3 regions of the Nocardia sp. NPDC020380 genome follow, and region 1 is predicted to be linked to each of the others. Evidence: riboswitches for the same ligand, from Rfam matches in the RefSeq annotation. Region 1 holds a riboswitch; each other region holds the start of a gene.
What was found. Region 1 has a riboswitch for cobalamin ahead of metE (5-methyltetrahydropteroyltriglutamate--homocysteine S-methyltransferase). Riboswitches for the same ligand answer to the same signal wherever they lie in the genome.
Positions count from the first base shown of each region.

Region 1 (5,330 bases):
CGGCTGCGCAAGCATGTCGCCGCATTTCTGCGCGCGTCCGCTCAGCGCCGAGCCCGCCTGGCCGACCGGCTCGACCCCTGCCCGGCCGTGACCTGCTGACGCGGTCAGGCGGGTTTCGTCAGTTCGCGGGCGGCGATGTCGAGGATGCGGCCGAAGGAGTAGGTCAGGACCGGCCGGATCACTGCGCGCGTGAGGAATTCGGCGACGGCGGGGATCGGGAAGCGGAGTTCGGCCGTGGTCACCCAGAGAACGTGCGTGCCCTCGGGAGTTTCCGTGAAGGCGACTCGGCCACCCTCGTGGATCAGTGGCGGGAAGCTGCGATCTATGTGGTACTCGAAGGAGTGCGGTGCGCTGTAGGCCGTGATTCGCTCCCAGAAGCAGGCGCCGACGCAGAACACCACGCGGACTGCGTCGAGGCCGTAGGGGGCGTCCTCACCTGGCGTCTGCAGATGCTCGTGCAGGACCGGCCACAAACGGGTGTAGTTGTGCGAGTTGGTCACCCAGTCGAATACATCGGTGATCGGTGCGGCGATTGTGCGTTCGATAGTTATCGTTTCCACTGTCGACTCCCTTGAGCTACTACATTTGATAGTAGATCTCCGCGCCTCAGGCGCTCAAGGGCGCGGCGGTGACCTCGTAGCCAAGATTGGTCAGGACCTCGCTCGTCGCCTTGGCGAAGTTGAGGGTGATGAAGTGCAGGCAGGGAGCGCCTTCCGCGATGAGGCGCTGTGCCATCTCGGTGGCGATCTCGATGCCTGCGGCACGGACCGCGGCCCGATCCTCTTCCGCACCATCACCCGCCGCACGCCGCAAACGGGCCAGCACAGCCGGCGGCAACTCACGCCCGGACAGCTCGACAGCGCGCTGCACGGTGCGAAGCGAGGTGATCGGCATCAGTTCGGGGATGATCGGTTTCGCGCCCTCGATCGGGTCGTGCGCGGCCACCCGGTCGCGCAGGCGCAGGTAGTGCTCGATGTCGAAGAACATCTGGGTGATCGAATAGTCGGCTCCGGCACGGAGTTTCGCGGCGAGGAACGCGGTGTCGGTATCCAGGTCCGGGGAGCGGTGATGACCCTGGGGGAAGGACGCCACGCCGACGTGGAAGTCTCCGAGGTCGCGCACGATCCGCACCAGCTCGTCGGCGTACTCCACGCCGCCCGGGTGCTTGCGCCATTCGCCGAGCGGATCACCCGGCGGATCACCGCGCAACACGAGGATATTGCGGATGCCGCAATCGGCGTAAGCGCCTACCAGCGCACGCAATTCGGCCACGCTGTGCCCCACCGCGGTCAGATGCGCGACCGGGAGCAGTGTGGTCTGCTGCGCCAGCTGGCCGGTGATGCGCACGGTCCGGTCCTTGGTGGAACCGCCCGCACCATAGGTCATCGACACGAATGCCGGATGCATGCGCTCGAATTCGCGCACCGTCCGCCACAGCCGGGCCTCCCCGGCGGCATCGCGAGGTGGATTGAACTCCACGGAGAACGGAACCCGCGGCCCCGAATGGGTGCGCAGGCTCTGCACCACCGACGGCACGCCGGAAACGATCGGTGAAAGCCGTTGAGAGCGCCACGGTATCGGACGTCCCTGGCCGGAAATGGGATACATGCTCGCCTCGAAAGTAGAAGAGATCCGAAGGCGGCCGGGGTGTTCCGCACGCGGCGGAACACCCCGGCCGTCGATCAGCGCAGCGACTGCGCGGCCGCCACCAGGTTGCGCAGTGACGCGGTCACCTCATCGGTGCGACGGGTCTTCAGACCGCAGTCCGGATTGACCCAGAGCCGCTCGGCCGGAACGGCTTTCAACGCCAAGGCGAGCGACTGCTCGATCTCCTCGGCGCCCGGCACTCGCGGCGAATGGATGTCGTACACGCCCGGGCCCACGCCCAGGTCGAAACCCGCCGCATTGAGATCGTCGAGCACCTCCATGTGCGAACGCGCCGCCTCGATCGAGGTGACGTCGGCATCCAGGCCCGCGATCGCCCCGATGACCTCACCGAACTCCGAATAGCAGAGGTGGGTGTGGATCTGCGTGGCATCCGCGACGCCGGAAGTCGACAGCCGGAAGGCATCCACCGCCCACTCCAGGTAGGCGGCCTGATCGGCCTTGCGCAGCGGCAAGAGCTCCCGCAGCGCCGGCTCATCGACCTGGATGATGCCGATACCGGCCGCCTCCAGATCGACTGTCTCGTCCCGGATCGCGAGGGCGATCTGCCGCGCGGTATCGGCCAGCGGCTGATCGTCGCGGATGAACGACCACGCCAGGATGGTCACCGGACCGGTCAGCATGCCCTTCACCGGCTTCGCGGTCAGCGACTGCGCGTAGGTGATCCACTCGACGGTCATGACCGCCGGGCGCACCACATCGCCGTACACGATCGGCGGTCGCACGCAACGGGTTCCGTAGGACTGCACCCAGCCGTTGACCGTGGCGGCGAAACCGTCCAGCTGCTCGGCGAAGTATTGCACCATGTCATTGCGCTCGGGCTCGCCGTGCACCAGCACGTCCAGGCCGATCTCCTCCTGCAGCGCAACGACTTCGGCTATCTCGGCGCGCATACGCGCGTCGTACTCGGCCTGATCGATCTCGCCCTTGCGCAATTCCGCACGCGCCACCCGGATCCGGCTGGTCTGCGGGTAGGAGCCGATGGTGGTGGTCGGCAGCAGCGGCAGGTGCAGCCGCTCCTGCTGCAGCACGCGGCGCTCGTCGGCCGGGGCGCGGCGGATCGCGTCGGCGTCCAGCTCCGCCAGGCGATCTCGCACCGCCTGCACGTGCAGTCGCCGGTCGGCCTTGCGGTCCAGCACGGCGGTGCGAGCGATGTCCAGGCCACCGGCCACGGCCTCCTCGCCCCGGTGCAGCGCGGTGGCCAGCAGCACGATCTCGGCGAGCTTCTCGTTGCCGAAGGCCAGCCAGCTGCGCAGGCGCGGCTCCAGATCGGTCTCGGGCTTCAGGCTGTACGGAACGTGCAGCAGCGAGCAGGAACTCGACACCGCGACCGTCACCCCGGCATCCCGCAGATCGGTCAGCCGCGGCAGCGCATGGTCCGGATCGACGCGCCAGATATTGTGGCCGTCCACGACACCGGCCACGATCAGCTTGTCCGTGATCGACCGCGCCGCAACCACATCCGCGTCACCGCCCGCGACCAGATCGACGGCGATGCCCTCGATCCCGGTCTCCGCGAGTACCGGCAGCGCCGCACCCAGCCGCCCGAAGTACGAGGCCACCAAGATGGCCGGCCGCGCCGACAGCTCGGCCAGCCGCCGGTACGCGGTGTGCACCACGGCGAGTTCGGTTTCGGACAGATCGGTGACCAGCGACGGCTCGTCGATCTGCACCCACTTCGCACCGGCATCGGCGAGCAGACCGAGCAGTTGCTCGTAGAGCGGCAGCAGATCGGGCAGGCGGTCCAGCAGATTGCTACCGTCCACCGACTTGGCCAGCTTCAGGAAGGTGATCGGGCCGACGATCACCGGCCGGGCCGGAACACCCAGCGCCAGCGCCTCTTCCAGCTCGGCGAGCGGCTTCTCCGGGTGCAGCGAGAACTCGGTCTCCGCCGCGAGCTCGGGCACCAGGTAGTGGTAGTTGGTGTCGAACCACTTGGTCATCTCCAGCGGCGTGACCTCGGCATTGCCGCGCGCGGCCGCGAAGTAGCGGTCCAGCTCGTCGGAGATACCGAGCACCCGCTCGGGCAGTGCGCCCAGCAGCACGGCGGTATCGAGCACCTGGTCGTAATACGAAAACGTGCCGACCGGAACGGAATCCAGCCCGGCATTCCGGACCTGCGTGAGCTGCGCCGTCCGCAGCTCCCGGGCGACCTCGTGCAGCCCGGCGGCGTCGAGGCGGCCCGCCCAGTACGCTTCGGTGGCGCGCTTGAGTTCGCGATTCGGTCCGATTCGCGGCAGCCCCAGCACAGTGGCGGTGAAAGTGTTGTCAGGGTTCAACATCGATGAACTCCAGAGTCAGCAGTCAGAGGGACGCCACCCATTTCGAACGCACGCTGAACGAGCCCACACGCATGATCCGTGCCCGGTCCACTCGGCGTGACGCCCGATCCACGAGGCGACGACCGCCGGATACGGCGTATCCGGCACAACGGGCAGGTCTTCGGACTCATGGGCGCCGACCCGTACGGGGTCGATCCCGGCGCTCTCGGCCGGGGCTGTCCTACTGACCGTCGCTTCCCAGGCATCACTTCATGCGCCCAGTGCGAATGACGGCTGTCGTTCCCACTCACCGCTGCGGGACAGTCCCGGATTCTCACCGGGTTCCCTCTCACCACGCCGACAACGCGAACGTCATCGCCAGGTTTCGACGCCATCGGGCGGATCAGGGGCTCCTCGACTCCGCCTCCGGCGAACCAGCTGCACCCGCAAATATAGCGAAGTTCTTACGGGTTCCGCACCGCTACCCGTCCACTCGGGGTGGAGGCGCGGTGGAAGCTCGCGCGTGCAATGTCACCGGGAGGACGATGTTCCGGGTGGCGATGGGACGCTCGTGCAACGCGTCGAGCAACAACGACGCCGCGCGATGGCCGATCTCCCGGCGGTCCACCGCGATGGTGGTCAGGGCCGGGTACAGCGAGGCGGAAGTAGGGAGATCGTCGTGACCGACCACCGAGATATCCTGCGGGACACGCAGACCCGCGTCCGCCACCGCGAGATAGGCTATGTGGGCGATGTAATCGCTGTTGGCGATGAACGCGGTCGGCCGCTCCGGTGCGGGCACGGCCAGCGCTTCGGCTATCGCGCTGCGCGCGGCCCGGGCGGACAGTTCGGTGGTCACCGTCAGGGCGGTGAAGCCGAGGTCCACGCTCAGCTGCCGGAAGCGTTCGAGCCGTTCGGGGTCCGGCGACTTGTCCGCCGGCGCGACGATCATGGCGAGCCGCCGGTGCCCCAGCTCCAGCAGGTGGCGGACGGCGAGATCGACCGCGGTCTCCTGATCGGTGCGCACGCTCATGGTCGGGCCGCCGGCGGTATCGAGCAGGACCAGCGGCCGACTGGTGACCGAAGACCATTCCCGCACCTGCGGACTCACCCCGATGGGCGCGATGGCCAGGCCGTCGATGGCGCGGTGCTGGAAGGCGTCCAGCAACTGCCCTTCCCGGTCCGGGTCGTAGCGGGAGGAACCGACCATCACGTCGTAGCCTGCGGCGGCGCAGGTTTCGTCGAAGCCGTCGATCACGTCCAGGAAGTGCGGATTGCGTAGATTCCGGATGAGCAGACCGAGCACCCGGGTTCGGTTGGTGCGCAAGGCGACCGCCGAAGCGTTGGGCCGATAGCCGAGTTCTTCGGCACGTTCGAGGATGCGTTCCCGCAGCTGGTCACTCA
Region 1 is NZ_JBIRVQ010000019.1:17,033-22,362, forward strand. It holds gene ACH438_RS39525 (hypothetical protein) at 1-99, shown strand, start outside; gene ACH438_RS39530 (SRPBCC family protein) at 105-560, opposite strand; gene ACH438_RS39535 (methylenetetrahydrofolate reductase) at 607-1,527, opposite strand; gene metE (5-methyltetrahydropteroyltriglutamate--homocysteine S-methyltransferase) at 1,683-3,947, opposite strand; cobalamin riboswitch at 4,081-4,315, opposite strand; gene ACH438_RS39545 (LacI family DNA-binding transcriptional regulator) at 4,408-5,330, opposite strand, start outside.

Region 2 (5,330 bases), on a different contig from region 1:
GGGCGTCGACCTCCACGAACCCGGGCCCGAAGAGGTCTTCGTGGTCTCCGGCACCTTCAACGACGGCTTCCGCGACTACCCCGCCGGCTCCTTCATCCACGCCCCGGCGGGGTCCTCGCACATTCCTCAATCCGCCACGGGCTGCACGCTTTTCCTGTTCTACCCGGAGGGCTGAGTCCCCATGACACGGTCGAGGAGGTGGTCGAGCAATTCGACCGCCCCCTCACGCGTGCAGTAGCCGGCGAGCGTGCCCTGGGCTATCCCGCCGACGGCCGCGCCGATGAGTTCCGCATCGAGGTCCGGCGTCACGGTGGCTTCGGGGGCCCGCTGCAATTGCTGTGCCACCAGCATGACGAGAGCGCGTGGGGCCGCGAGGGTTTCCTCGGACGTGATTCCCAGTCCGGCGATGGCCGCGGTATTGAACGCGCCGAGCACGATCGCTTCCTCGGTGCGCTGGTCGTCGAGGGGAAGCACTTCGGCCAGCACCGCGCGGATGGCCGCGCGGGGCTCGGGATTCTCGCCGAGCGAGGTCCAGCGCTGCAGGAAGCGCACCCCCGCGTCATCCATGACCGAGCGGTGCGTGGCGAGCAGGAACTCCTTCTTCGTGCCGAAGTAGTACTGCACCAGCCGAACCGAGATCCCGGCCTCGGCGGCCACCGTCTGAAAGGTGACGGCCTCCAGCCCGCCGCCGACGATGACGCGGCGCACGGCGGTGGTGATCTCGCGTCGCCGCACTTCGTGATCGACCAGCTTCGGCACGGGTATTGCCGCCTTTCCCTTCGTTTCGTGAACGCTTCAGCGTAGATGGTACGTGCGTACCGCATACGTGATATGTTCGTACCGCGATACGTGATACGGACATACCGTAAAAACTGATGAAGGGGAGGCCCATGCCGAAGATCGGGCGATTCACCAGTGACGAAGCGAAGGAAACCTTCCTGCGCCTCTACGACGGCGCGGCGGCGGAATGGCCGATCCCGTCCACCCGGATGGTCGTCGAAACCTCTTACGGGACAACGCCGGTGCGTAAATCGGGATCGGGGGAGGGCGCGCCGATCCTGCTGCTGCCGGGTATGCCCGGCAATGGCCAGATCTGGCTGCGATTCATCGAAGACCTGGCCCGCGACCGCGTAGTCTACACGCCCGATGTCATGGGCTGGCCGGGGCGTTGCGAGCAGTCGGCGCCGCTGCGTGACGGGCTGGATGTGGCGAAATGGCTGGTCGAAGTGCTGGACGGGCTCGGCCTCGAGCGTGTCCACCTGGCCGGGAACTCGGTCGGCTCCTGGATCTCGGTCATGACCGCGGCGACGTATCCGGAGCGGCTGGCGAGCCTGACCATGTTCGAACCGGGTGGTGGCACCTTCGCCAAACCGCGGTGGAGCCTGCTGCTCAAATTCCTCGTCGCGGGTCTCCGGCCGACCCGGGACGGCATGCTGAAGTTCAACAAATGGCTGAACCCCAGCATCGAACTCAGCGATCAGGAGCTCGAAATGGTCATGGCCTGCTTGAAGTTCCGGCCGGGCATGCCGTGGGAGAAGCCGCTCACCGACGATCAATTGGCCGCCGTCACCGCGCCCATGCTGGTGCTCTTCGGCGCCGAAACCGTGGCCAATGACCTCACGGTGGTGCCGGACAAGATCCGAAAGCACATCCCGGCCGTGGATATCGAGATCTACCCCGGCATCGGACACGATGTGCTGTGGGCGAATCCGGACCGGGCGATCCCGCGCTTCCTGAACTTCGTCGCCGCCCACGACCAGGTCCGGGCCTGATTCAGTCGGTCAGCGCGTGCGCGGTGGACCGCAGCGTCCAGGCGGGCTGCCGGTGATGCAGCGTGGTGGCGGTCAGTGGCGGAATGTCGATGCGCCAGAAGGATTCCGGGGGAGCCTGCAGGGTGCAGAGAATCGCCGCACGCACGATCGCCGGATGGGTGATCGCGACCACGCGATCACCCAGTCCCGCTACGCCGTTGAGCCACAAGCGAACCCGTTCGACGAGATCGGTGATGGCCTCACCGCCGTGTCCGCGATACGTGGGATCGGTGAGCCAGGCCATCAGCTGATCCGGTGCGATGGCCTCCATCGACTGTCCCGCCCAGCTGCCGCAATCCAAGTCGCGCAAGGCTTCCTCGGTGGTCCCGGAGAGCCCGAGCGCCCCGGCGGTCTGCGCGGTGCGGGCCTCCGGCGCGCAGAACGCGCCGGCGGTCGCGCCGGACAGCCCGCCCGCCTGCTCGGCCGACCGCGACCCGAGCGGGTTCAGCGGTTCATCGGCCGGGAAGCGGGCGGCCTGCACGGCATCGGTGATCGCATGCGTCACCAGGGTGAGGCGGGTGACCGCGCTCATGCCGCCGCGGTCGACGGTTCCGGGGTGCCGGCGGCGCGCTCACCGAGCAATCGCGGTGCGAGCCAGGCGAATCCGACGCCGATCACGACCCAGAGGATCGCCTGCGCGATGAACGAGTACAACCGGAAGTGGAACAGATCGTCCGCCGGGAAGCCCGGGTAGACGATGGTCCCCGCCGCATCCTTCAGCGGCTGCGGCGTTTCCGTGTCGAAGTCGCCGAACGACTTGTTCGCGGACAGATGCCCCAGCGACGGCAGTACCAGCATCACGATGCTCATGACCACCACGAAGGACAGTCCCGCGGCAATGGTCGCGGTCCAATTGCCCAGCCGCGCGGCCAGTCTGCGCCCCAGCCAGAGGGCCGCGAAGAGCGCCACCGTGCTGATCACGATCATGAGCACGTACAGCCCGGTGCGTTCCTTGATGGTGTCCGGATGTCCGATCGACGGCGGGTTGGCCGGGTACTTCAGGAACGGCACCGCGTAGAACGCCAGGAACATGCCGCCCGCCACCAGCAGTGCCAGATTGCGCGGCGTGGTCTTGCCCGAGCGGGTCATGGCCAGGTAGTAGACGACCGCGAACAGCGCGCCCATGGCCATGCCGAACACGATCACGCCGAACCCGAGGCCGATGTTCTGCTGCTGGGTGCGGGTGAAGATGTCGGGTCCCATATCGGGCATGGGCAGCCCGGCCGCCTTGTCCAGCGCCATCTGGGCGTCGTCGCGGCCGGATTCGTAGTCGATGGCCCGATCGATGATGGGCTCGGCCATGATCCGGGCGAAAAGGAACGCGAAGAGTCCGCCGAGCGCGCCCAGCAGGACGCCCCGGCCGATGATCCGTTTTTCCATTGTGGGTACTCGATTCCCGTGACTAGTGGCAGGGGAATCCGAGGAAATGGCGTCCGTCGTGGACGAACTCGTGCACGTGCATGTCACTGCCGAACACCGAGACGGCGCCCTGATCGATGCCGATGAAGTAGATGGCGAGCAATGCCAGCACGGTGGTGCCGATCAGCCACATGGCCGTGGTGGGCAGGGACAGCGCGCCGGTGCCGAGGCTGGAACGTGGTGCATAGGACGTGGCCACGAGAACTCCTTGCTTACAGGGGATTTCGCGTCCCCCAGCCGGTATGAAACACGGCGGCCCGGTGTCTGACTCGCATCTACCGAGATGCTCACAGTGGCGCGACCGTTCCGGATTTGCACCGGATTCCAACGAATCGCCGATCACATGACCATACGAAATGCCTGGCCACAAGGTCAAACGATCACCCATCTGGTGGGAAACGGGAGTGTGCTAGTTCGCCGGCCGGCCGATCAGCAACTGGACGATGGACTGTACGAAACCCTCGATGCGGTCGCGGGGGTAGGTGTCCGGATCGCTGACGGCCAGGCGGCCGAGCATCTCGGCGATGGTGAGCAGGGAGTTGGTGAGGAGGGCGGAATCCATGGCGGACCAGCGCGGGTCGGCGATCAGGCCCATGCGGACCAGGGCCTCGGCCTGGTCGAAGACGCCGGCGCGGGAGCTGCGGATGGCCTCGCGGTATTCGTCGGGTGCGCTGCCGGGGCCGGCGAGGATGAGGCGCCAGCGCGTCGGATCACGTAGTGCCACATCGACGAAGGCCTTCACCGTCGCGGAGGCGGCGACCACGGGGTCGGCGCCGAGGAGATCGGTGGGGAGGGTGTCGGCGACCTGGTCGAGGGCGCGTTCGCGTTCGCGTTCGAGCAGGGCTTCGACCAGTTCGGCCCGGGTCTTGAAGACGGTGTAGAGCACGGGCTTGCCGACGCCGGCCTCGGCGGCGACGGCTTCCATGCTGAGTTCGTGCAGTTCCGCGCGTTCCAGCACGGTGAAGGCGGCGTCGAGCAATTGTGCCCGGCGTTGCTCGGGTGGCAGGCGTGGGGCGTAGCGCCTGCGTGGCCGGTCGGTGCCGGGTTTGCTCACCTTCATCGACCTCATTCTGTCATTCGCGACGGCGCGGCCGGGATCCTGTCCGAACAAATCCTACGGCACCGTTGTATTAGTCCGCAGTAATTGCTACGGTTGCGTTGTATTCGCAGGGCAGCCCGCTGAAGGAGCGCACATGAGCTTCGATCCGACCACGCTTCGACGCACCGATCTGGGCTTCTTCGGCCCGGATTCGCCGAGTTGGAAGGTCTGGACCTCACCCACCGCCGTGATCGGCTTCCAGCGCGCGGTCGCTCTGGAGTTCTTCGACCCGTTCCTGACCGCCGCGGTCGCCGACACCGGCAAGATCCACACCGATCCCCGCGACCGGCTGGACATGACCTTCGCGTACTTCCTGATCGTCGCGATCGGCGACAGCAAGACGGCGATCGAAGCCTCCGAGCACCTGATGTCGATTCATGCCAAGTCCACCGGCATCGAACCCATCAGCGGCCAGCGCTACAGCGCCAACAGCCCGGAGACCCAGCTCTGGATCCACATCACCGGCTGGCAGTCGGTGCTCAAGGCCTACGAGATGTTCGGGCCGGGCCTGACCCCGGAGGAGGAGGCGCGCTACTGGCAGGAGTGCCGCATCGCCGCCGAGCTGCAGACCTGCAAGCCGGAGGAGGTGCCGCTCACCCGCGAGGGCGTGCGCGAGTACTACGCGAATGTCCGTGCGCGCCTGTGCACCTCGGAGCGCGCCGAAGCGGGCATGCGGCAGATGCTGTTCACCTCCCCGAAGCACGGCGCGGGCATCACCTATGCCCTCGGCGCCCGCATCCTCTCCTTCGCTTCCATTGCGACGCTGCCGAAATGGATGCGCAAGCTCGGTCACTTCGACCGCCCGGGCATTGTCGACCTGCTGGTCCGCCCGGCCGGTCGCATCCTGGTCTGGCTGTTCACGCTGTTCAACAAGCGTGGCCTGATCATGGCCGCGCCGATCATCGCCCCGATGGCCGGGAAGATCCTGCAGCAGCACCTGAAGAACGAGCCCCCGGCGCTGCTCGAAACCGTCACTCCCACGCAGGGGCGAGCCCTGTACG
Region 2 is NZ_JBIRVQ010000008.1:94,079-99,408, forward strand. It holds gene ACH438_RS22975 (cupin domain-containing protein) at 1-175, shown strand, start outside; gene ACH438_RS22980 (TetR/AcrR family transcriptional regulator) at 160-759, opposite strand; gene ACH438_RS22985 (alpha/beta fold hydrolase) at 891-1,772, shown strand; gene ACH438_RS22990 (histidine phosphatase family protein) at 1,774-2,343, opposite strand; gene ACH438_RS22995 (CbtA family protein) at 2,340-3,191, opposite strand; gene ACH438_RS23000 (CbtB-domain containing protein) at 3,214-3,363, opposite strand; cobalamin riboswitch at 3,468-3,613, opposite strand; gene ACH438_RS23005 (TetR/AcrR family transcriptional regulator) at 3,640-4,290, opposite strand; gene ACH438_RS23010 (oxygenase MpaB family protein) at 4,424-5,330, shown strand, end outside.
Region 2: linked by a shared signal. The riboswitch ahead of ACH438_RS23000 (CbtB-domain containing protein) and the one ahead of metE (5-methyltetrahydropteroyltriglutamate--homocysteine S-methyltransferase) in region 1 are both predicted to bind cobalamin.

Region 3 (5,330 bases), on a different contig from region 1:
GCCGCCACGCCGCCAGGTCCGGTCGTTCCGCCGGATCGTTCGCGGCCGGATTATGGGCCGGCGCGGGTGCTTTCATGGTCTCCCCCTGGAAAACGGTGTCGTCGAACTCGACCCGCAGGGAGGCCGATGCCACGCCAGGGTAGGCGGATACCGTGACAGCATCCACCGAATTTCACGGAGCAGCGCGCTACCGTCAGCGCGTGGGGCCCGGTTCCGGCGCGGAACCCGGCGCCTCGAAGGGCACCATCGGATCGCGCGGCGCGCCCGGCTGCGGCGCACCACCGGCACCGTAGTACGGCCCGTACGTGATGGCGGAGCCGAATTGGTTGGGCGCCAGCACATCCGGCTCGGGCGGGTTGCCGCCGAACGGCAGCAGTTCACCGGTTCCGAGATCGTCGCGAGTACTCAATGCCGCGAGGATCAGAATCACCAGCGCCGCCATCAACGGCTGCACGATGATCACCGCCCAGCTCTCCACGGACGGCGCGAATTCCACGATGGTGTGCAGCGCCGGATTCGCGGGCCGCGTGTGCACCTGCTCGGCCACCGCCTCGCCCACGATCTTCATCAGCACCGCCCCGCCCACCGAGCCGAGCAACATGCCGAGCAGCCCCAGCGGCCCGCGCGCACTGCGCCACCGCCACGCCGCGCTCGCCGTGATCACCGCCGTCACGAACCCGATGAGCACGAAGATCGCCAGCGCATCGAACCGGTGCACGCTTTCCCCGGTGAGCGCCACCCCTTGGTTCTTGTCGACCACCGCAAGCTGTTCGGCCGGTGCGAGATACGCCCAGATCACCCCGCCCAGCGCGCTCACCGCGCCGATGGCCGCGGCCACGATGACCGCGGCGCGGACCTCACGGATCAGCGGGCCGGTGCGTAGCCCGCCCGGTTCGGCGGCGGCGAATGCGGTTGCCACTAGCGGTGTTCCAGGTGCGTGGAGTCGAGGACACCGTGCCGGGAGCATTTCGCCCACCAGCCGTCGGGACTGACCTGCACGATCATCCGGCGTCCGCATTGTTCGCAGTAGCGCGGCGGCTCCAATCCGAGTGCGGCGGCGGCCGGCACCGGATCGTCCAGCCCCGGCACGATCCGCTTACCCGTGAACGGGTTGTAGCGCTCCTCTATCTCCACGATCACCTCGATGGATCCTTCGTGTCTCGATGTGGAACAGCCTGGTCGAGCTGCGCCGAAGCCGGTACCGCTTCACGGTACCGGCTCCGCATGGTCCACCGGCGTCGGAGGGGCCGAGGCCCCGCCGCGGTCAGAGAGTTTCGTTGAGCGCTTTGATCGGCATCTTGAGTTCGCCGAGCAGATCGAGGTCGGCTTCGGCGGGCCGGCCCAGCGTGGTCAGGTAGTTGCCGACGATGACGGCATTGATGCCGCCGAGGATGCCCTGCTTGGCGCCGAGGTCGCCGAGCGTGATCTCACGACCGCCGGCGAAACGCAGGATGGTGCGCGGCAAGGCGAGCCGGAAGGCGGCGACGGCACGCAGCGCGTCGGCGGCGGGCAGCACCTCCAGATCACCGAACGGCGTGCCGGGACGCGGGTTGAGGAAGTTCAGCGGCACCTCGTCGGGCTCCAGCGTGGCCAGGTCCGCGGCGAATTCCGCACGCTGCTCCAGGGTTTCGCCCATGCCGAGGATGCCGCCGCAGCAGACCTCCATACCGGCTTCGCGCACCATGCGCAGGGTTTCCCAGCGCTCGTCGTAGGTGTGGGTGGTGACCACGTTCGGGAAGTGCGAGCGCGCGGTCTCGAGATTGTGGTTGTAGCGGTGCACGCCCATGGCGGCGAGCTGGTCGACCTGCTCCTGGTTGAGCATGCCGAGCGAGCAGGCGACCTGGATGTCGACCTCGTTGCGGATGGCCTCGACGCCCGCGGCGACCTGCGCCATGAGCCGCTCGTCCGGTCCGCGCACGGCGGCCACGATGCAGAATTCGGTGGCGCCGGTCTTGGCGGTCTGCTTGGCGGCCTCGACCAGCGACGGGATATCGAGCCACGCGGCGCGCACCGGGGACTGGAAAAGGCCGGACTGCGAACAGAAGTGGCAGTCCTCGGGGCAGCCGCCGGTCTTGAGCGAGATGATGCCCTCGACCTCGACCTCCGGTCCGCACCATTTCATGCGCACGTCGTGCGCGAGGCTCAGTAGTTCTTCGAGCCGGTCGTCGCCCAGTCGCAGTACCTCGAGGGTCTGGTCCTGGGTGAGTCCGACTCCGCGTTCGAGCACCTGCTCACGGGCGATGGCGAGAATGTCGTCGCCGGCAGTGCTTCCGGCCTCGGTGGTGACGGCTGCCTGGGTCATGCCTACGAGTCCCTTCGTCCGGCCGGTCGGGCCGGGCATCGCAACGTGCCCGGCTCGTGTAGCCGAACAACTTGAACGGTGTTCAGGGTAGGCTAGCAGCCGGGAACGTGAGCCGGAACACGAGAGGGTCGGATTCTGCAGTGCAACTTCATCGCACGGACGTGGTCGACGGGGCCATCGCCATTCTCGACCAGTACGGGCTCGCCGACCTGACCATGCGGCGGCTCGCGAGCTCGCTGCACGTGCAGCCGGGGGCGCTGTACTGGCACTTTCCCAACAAACAGGCCCTGCTCGGCGCGGTCGCGGACCGCGTGCTCGCACCCATGGACGAACCGGTCGGTGCGGGCGAATGGTCCGGGCAAATGACCGAACTCGCGCATCGGCTGCGCTCCTGCCTGCTCGCCTACCGCGACGGCGCCGAATTGGTCTCGGCCACTTACGCTTCCCGGCTCACCACCAGCAAGGGGCGGGAACGACTGGCCAGCGCCGCCATTCGCGCGGGCATGACGCGCGAGGAAGCGGATCTCGCGGCCTACACGCTCCTCTATTACGTGCTCGGCCAGACCGTCGACGAGCAGTCGCGCATCCAGATGGATTCCGCGGGCGCCCTCGCCGAGGAACACTCCCCCCTCTACGACACCACCGGCGCCACCGCCCGCTTCGATTTCGGACTGCAGTTGTTCGTGAGCGGCGTGCGTCACCTGCTGGGCACCCGCATCCGCTGAGCAATACTTCCGGACGGTAGAGTCCGTCCCGTCATCCCCGGTGGGTGCGGGAATCCGGTGCAAACCCGGAACGGTCGCGCCACTGTGAGCAACCTTCGGGCTGCGAGTCAGACCTCCCCCACCGGACCTAACTCGGGAGAGGCCGCGATTTGCCCAGAGAGCTCCGTCGATGAGCCGTGCCCGGGCGGCGATCGCGCTGCCGGTACTGGCGGCGCTGCTGCTAGCCGCCATGATCGTGGCGACCGGATTCGGCGCCGAAACCATTCCCCTGCACGATGTGCTGGACGTACTGCACCGGCGCGCAACCGGACTCGCACCCGCCAATCTGGGCGTCGACACCATCGTGTGGCAGTTGCGGGTGCCGCGCACGCTGCTCGCGGCGATCGTCGGAGCGGGACTGGCGGTCTCGGGCGCGGGCATGCAGACGCTGGTGCGCAATCCGCTGGCGGATCCGTATCTCCTGGGCGTCTCCTCGGGCGCGGGCGTCGGCGCGGCGGCCGTCATCACCACGGGAAGCTTTGCCGCAGCGGGGCTCTGGGCGCTCTCCGCAGGCGCGCTGGCCGGGGCCCTGGCAGCAGCCGCGGCCGTCTTCCTGATCGCGGTAGCCCAGGGTGGCCTCACCCCTTTGCGATTGGTCCTGACCGGCACCGTCCTCGGCTCGGCCTTCAGCGCGCTGAGCAGTTACATCGTCTTCCGCAGCGGTGATCCCGCCGCCGCCAAATCGGTGCTCTTCTGGCTCCTCGGCAGCCTCGCGGGCGCCGACTGGACCCGAATCCTGCTCCCCGCCACCGTGGTAGCCGCTTGTGCCCTCGCGCTGTTTCTCTCCGCCAACTGGCTGGACGTCCTGAACCTCGGCACGGACACCGCCGCCTCGGTCGGAGTCCCGGTGCGGCAGTTGCGGATCGCGTTGTTCATCCTGCTGGCGGTCCTGGTGGGCGTCCTGGTCGCGGTCTCCGGCGGGATCGGCTTCGTCGGCCTGGTAGTGCCGCACGCGGCCCGCCTCATAGTGGGCCCGCGTCACCGCATCCTGCTCCCCGCCTCGGCCCTCTGCGGCGCCCTCTTCCTGGTAGTGGCCGACACCGCCACCAGAGTCCTGGTCCGCCCCACCGAAATCCCGGTAGGCGTCCTCACCGGCCTCATCGGCGCGCCCGCCTTCCTCCTCCTGATGGGACGCCGCACCTACCGATTCGGAACCGCATGAACAACGACAGCACGGGCGGCTCGGTGCAGGTACGGGGGCTGGCTTGCATTGCCGGGCGGCGGACGGTCGTCTCCGGCGTCGATTTCGAGGTGCGGGCCGGTGAAACTATCGGCATCGTAGGGCCGAACGGGGCGGGTAAGACGACGCTGCTGCGCACGGTGGCGGGGTTGGTGCCGCCTGCCGCCGGCAGTGTTCTCATCGATGGGGTTGCCGTGCATCGGGTTTCGGCTCGGCGGCGGGCGCGACTGCTCGCCATGGTGGCGCAGGATGAGGGGCCGCAGGCGGATCTGCTGGTGGGGGAACTCGTTGCGATGGGACGGACGCCTTATCTGCCGCCCTGGGGTGCGGGTGGGGGCGGCGAGCAACAGGTTGTCGGAGAGGCGTTGCGGGCGGTGGATCTCGCCGGGTTCGAGGGGCGGGCGGTGCATCGGCTTTCGGGTGGGGAGCGGCAGCGGGTGCTGCTGGCGCGGGCGCTGGTGCAGGAGACGCCGGTATTGCTGCTCGATGAGCCGACCAATCATCTGGATATCACGCATCAGCTCGAATTGCTTGCGCTGGCAAAGTCTTTGGATCGGACGGTGATCATGAGCCTGCATGATCTGGCGCTCGCCGATCGGTATTGCGACCGGGTGCTGGTGTTGCACGACGGACGAGCGCATCCGCTCGAGACGCCCGATATCGCTTTGCGGCCCGAAATCCTCGACACCGTGTTCGGGGTGCGCGCCCTGCGCGTGCCGGATCCCGAGACCGGTACCTCTCATCTGCTCATTACCGCGCGAAAGGCTCAGTCTTGAGAACTGGCATGCTCCTGGGGAAGCTATCCCTGATCCTGACCGTCACCGCGGTGGCGGGCACGCTGGCGGCCTGCGGGCAGTCGAAGACCGTCGCCGGTGACCTGACCGTGCGCAATTGCGGTGTGGACCAGCGGTTCCCGTCGCCCGCGAAACGCATGTTCGTCAATGACGGCAACCTGATCTCGATGGTGCTGGCACTGGGCGCGCAGGACGAGGTGACTGCCGTATCGAGCCTCAAACGCGATGCGGGCACCCTGCGTAAGCACTACGGTGACGCGGTCGACAAGCTGAATTCCGTTGCGCCCGAT
Region 3 is NZ_JBIRVQ010000015.1:29,627-34,956, reverse strand. It holds gene ACH438_RS35195 (hypothetical protein) at 1-133, opposite strand, end outside; gene ACH438_RS35190 (DUF2567 domain-containing protein) at 194-919, opposite strand; gene ACH438_RS35185 (hypothetical protein) at 919-1,134, opposite strand; gene bioB (biotin synthase BioB) at 1,265-2,302, opposite strand; gene ACH438_RS35175 (TetR/AcrR family transcriptional regulator C-terminal domain-containing protein) at 2,443-3,027, shown strand; cobalamin riboswitch at 3,029-3,164, shown strand; gene ACH438_RS35170 (FecCD family ABC transporter permease) at 3,197-4,228, shown strand; gene ACH438_RS35165 (ABC transporter ATP-binding protein) at 4,225-5,022, shown strand; gene ACH438_RS35160 (ABC transporter substrate-binding protein) at 5,031-5,330, shown strand, end outside.
Region 3: linked by a shared signal. The riboswitch ahead of ACH438_RS35170 (FecCD family ABC transporter permease) and the one ahead of metE (5-methyltetrahydropteroyltriglutamate--homocysteine S-methyltransferase) in region 1 are both predicted to bind cobalamin.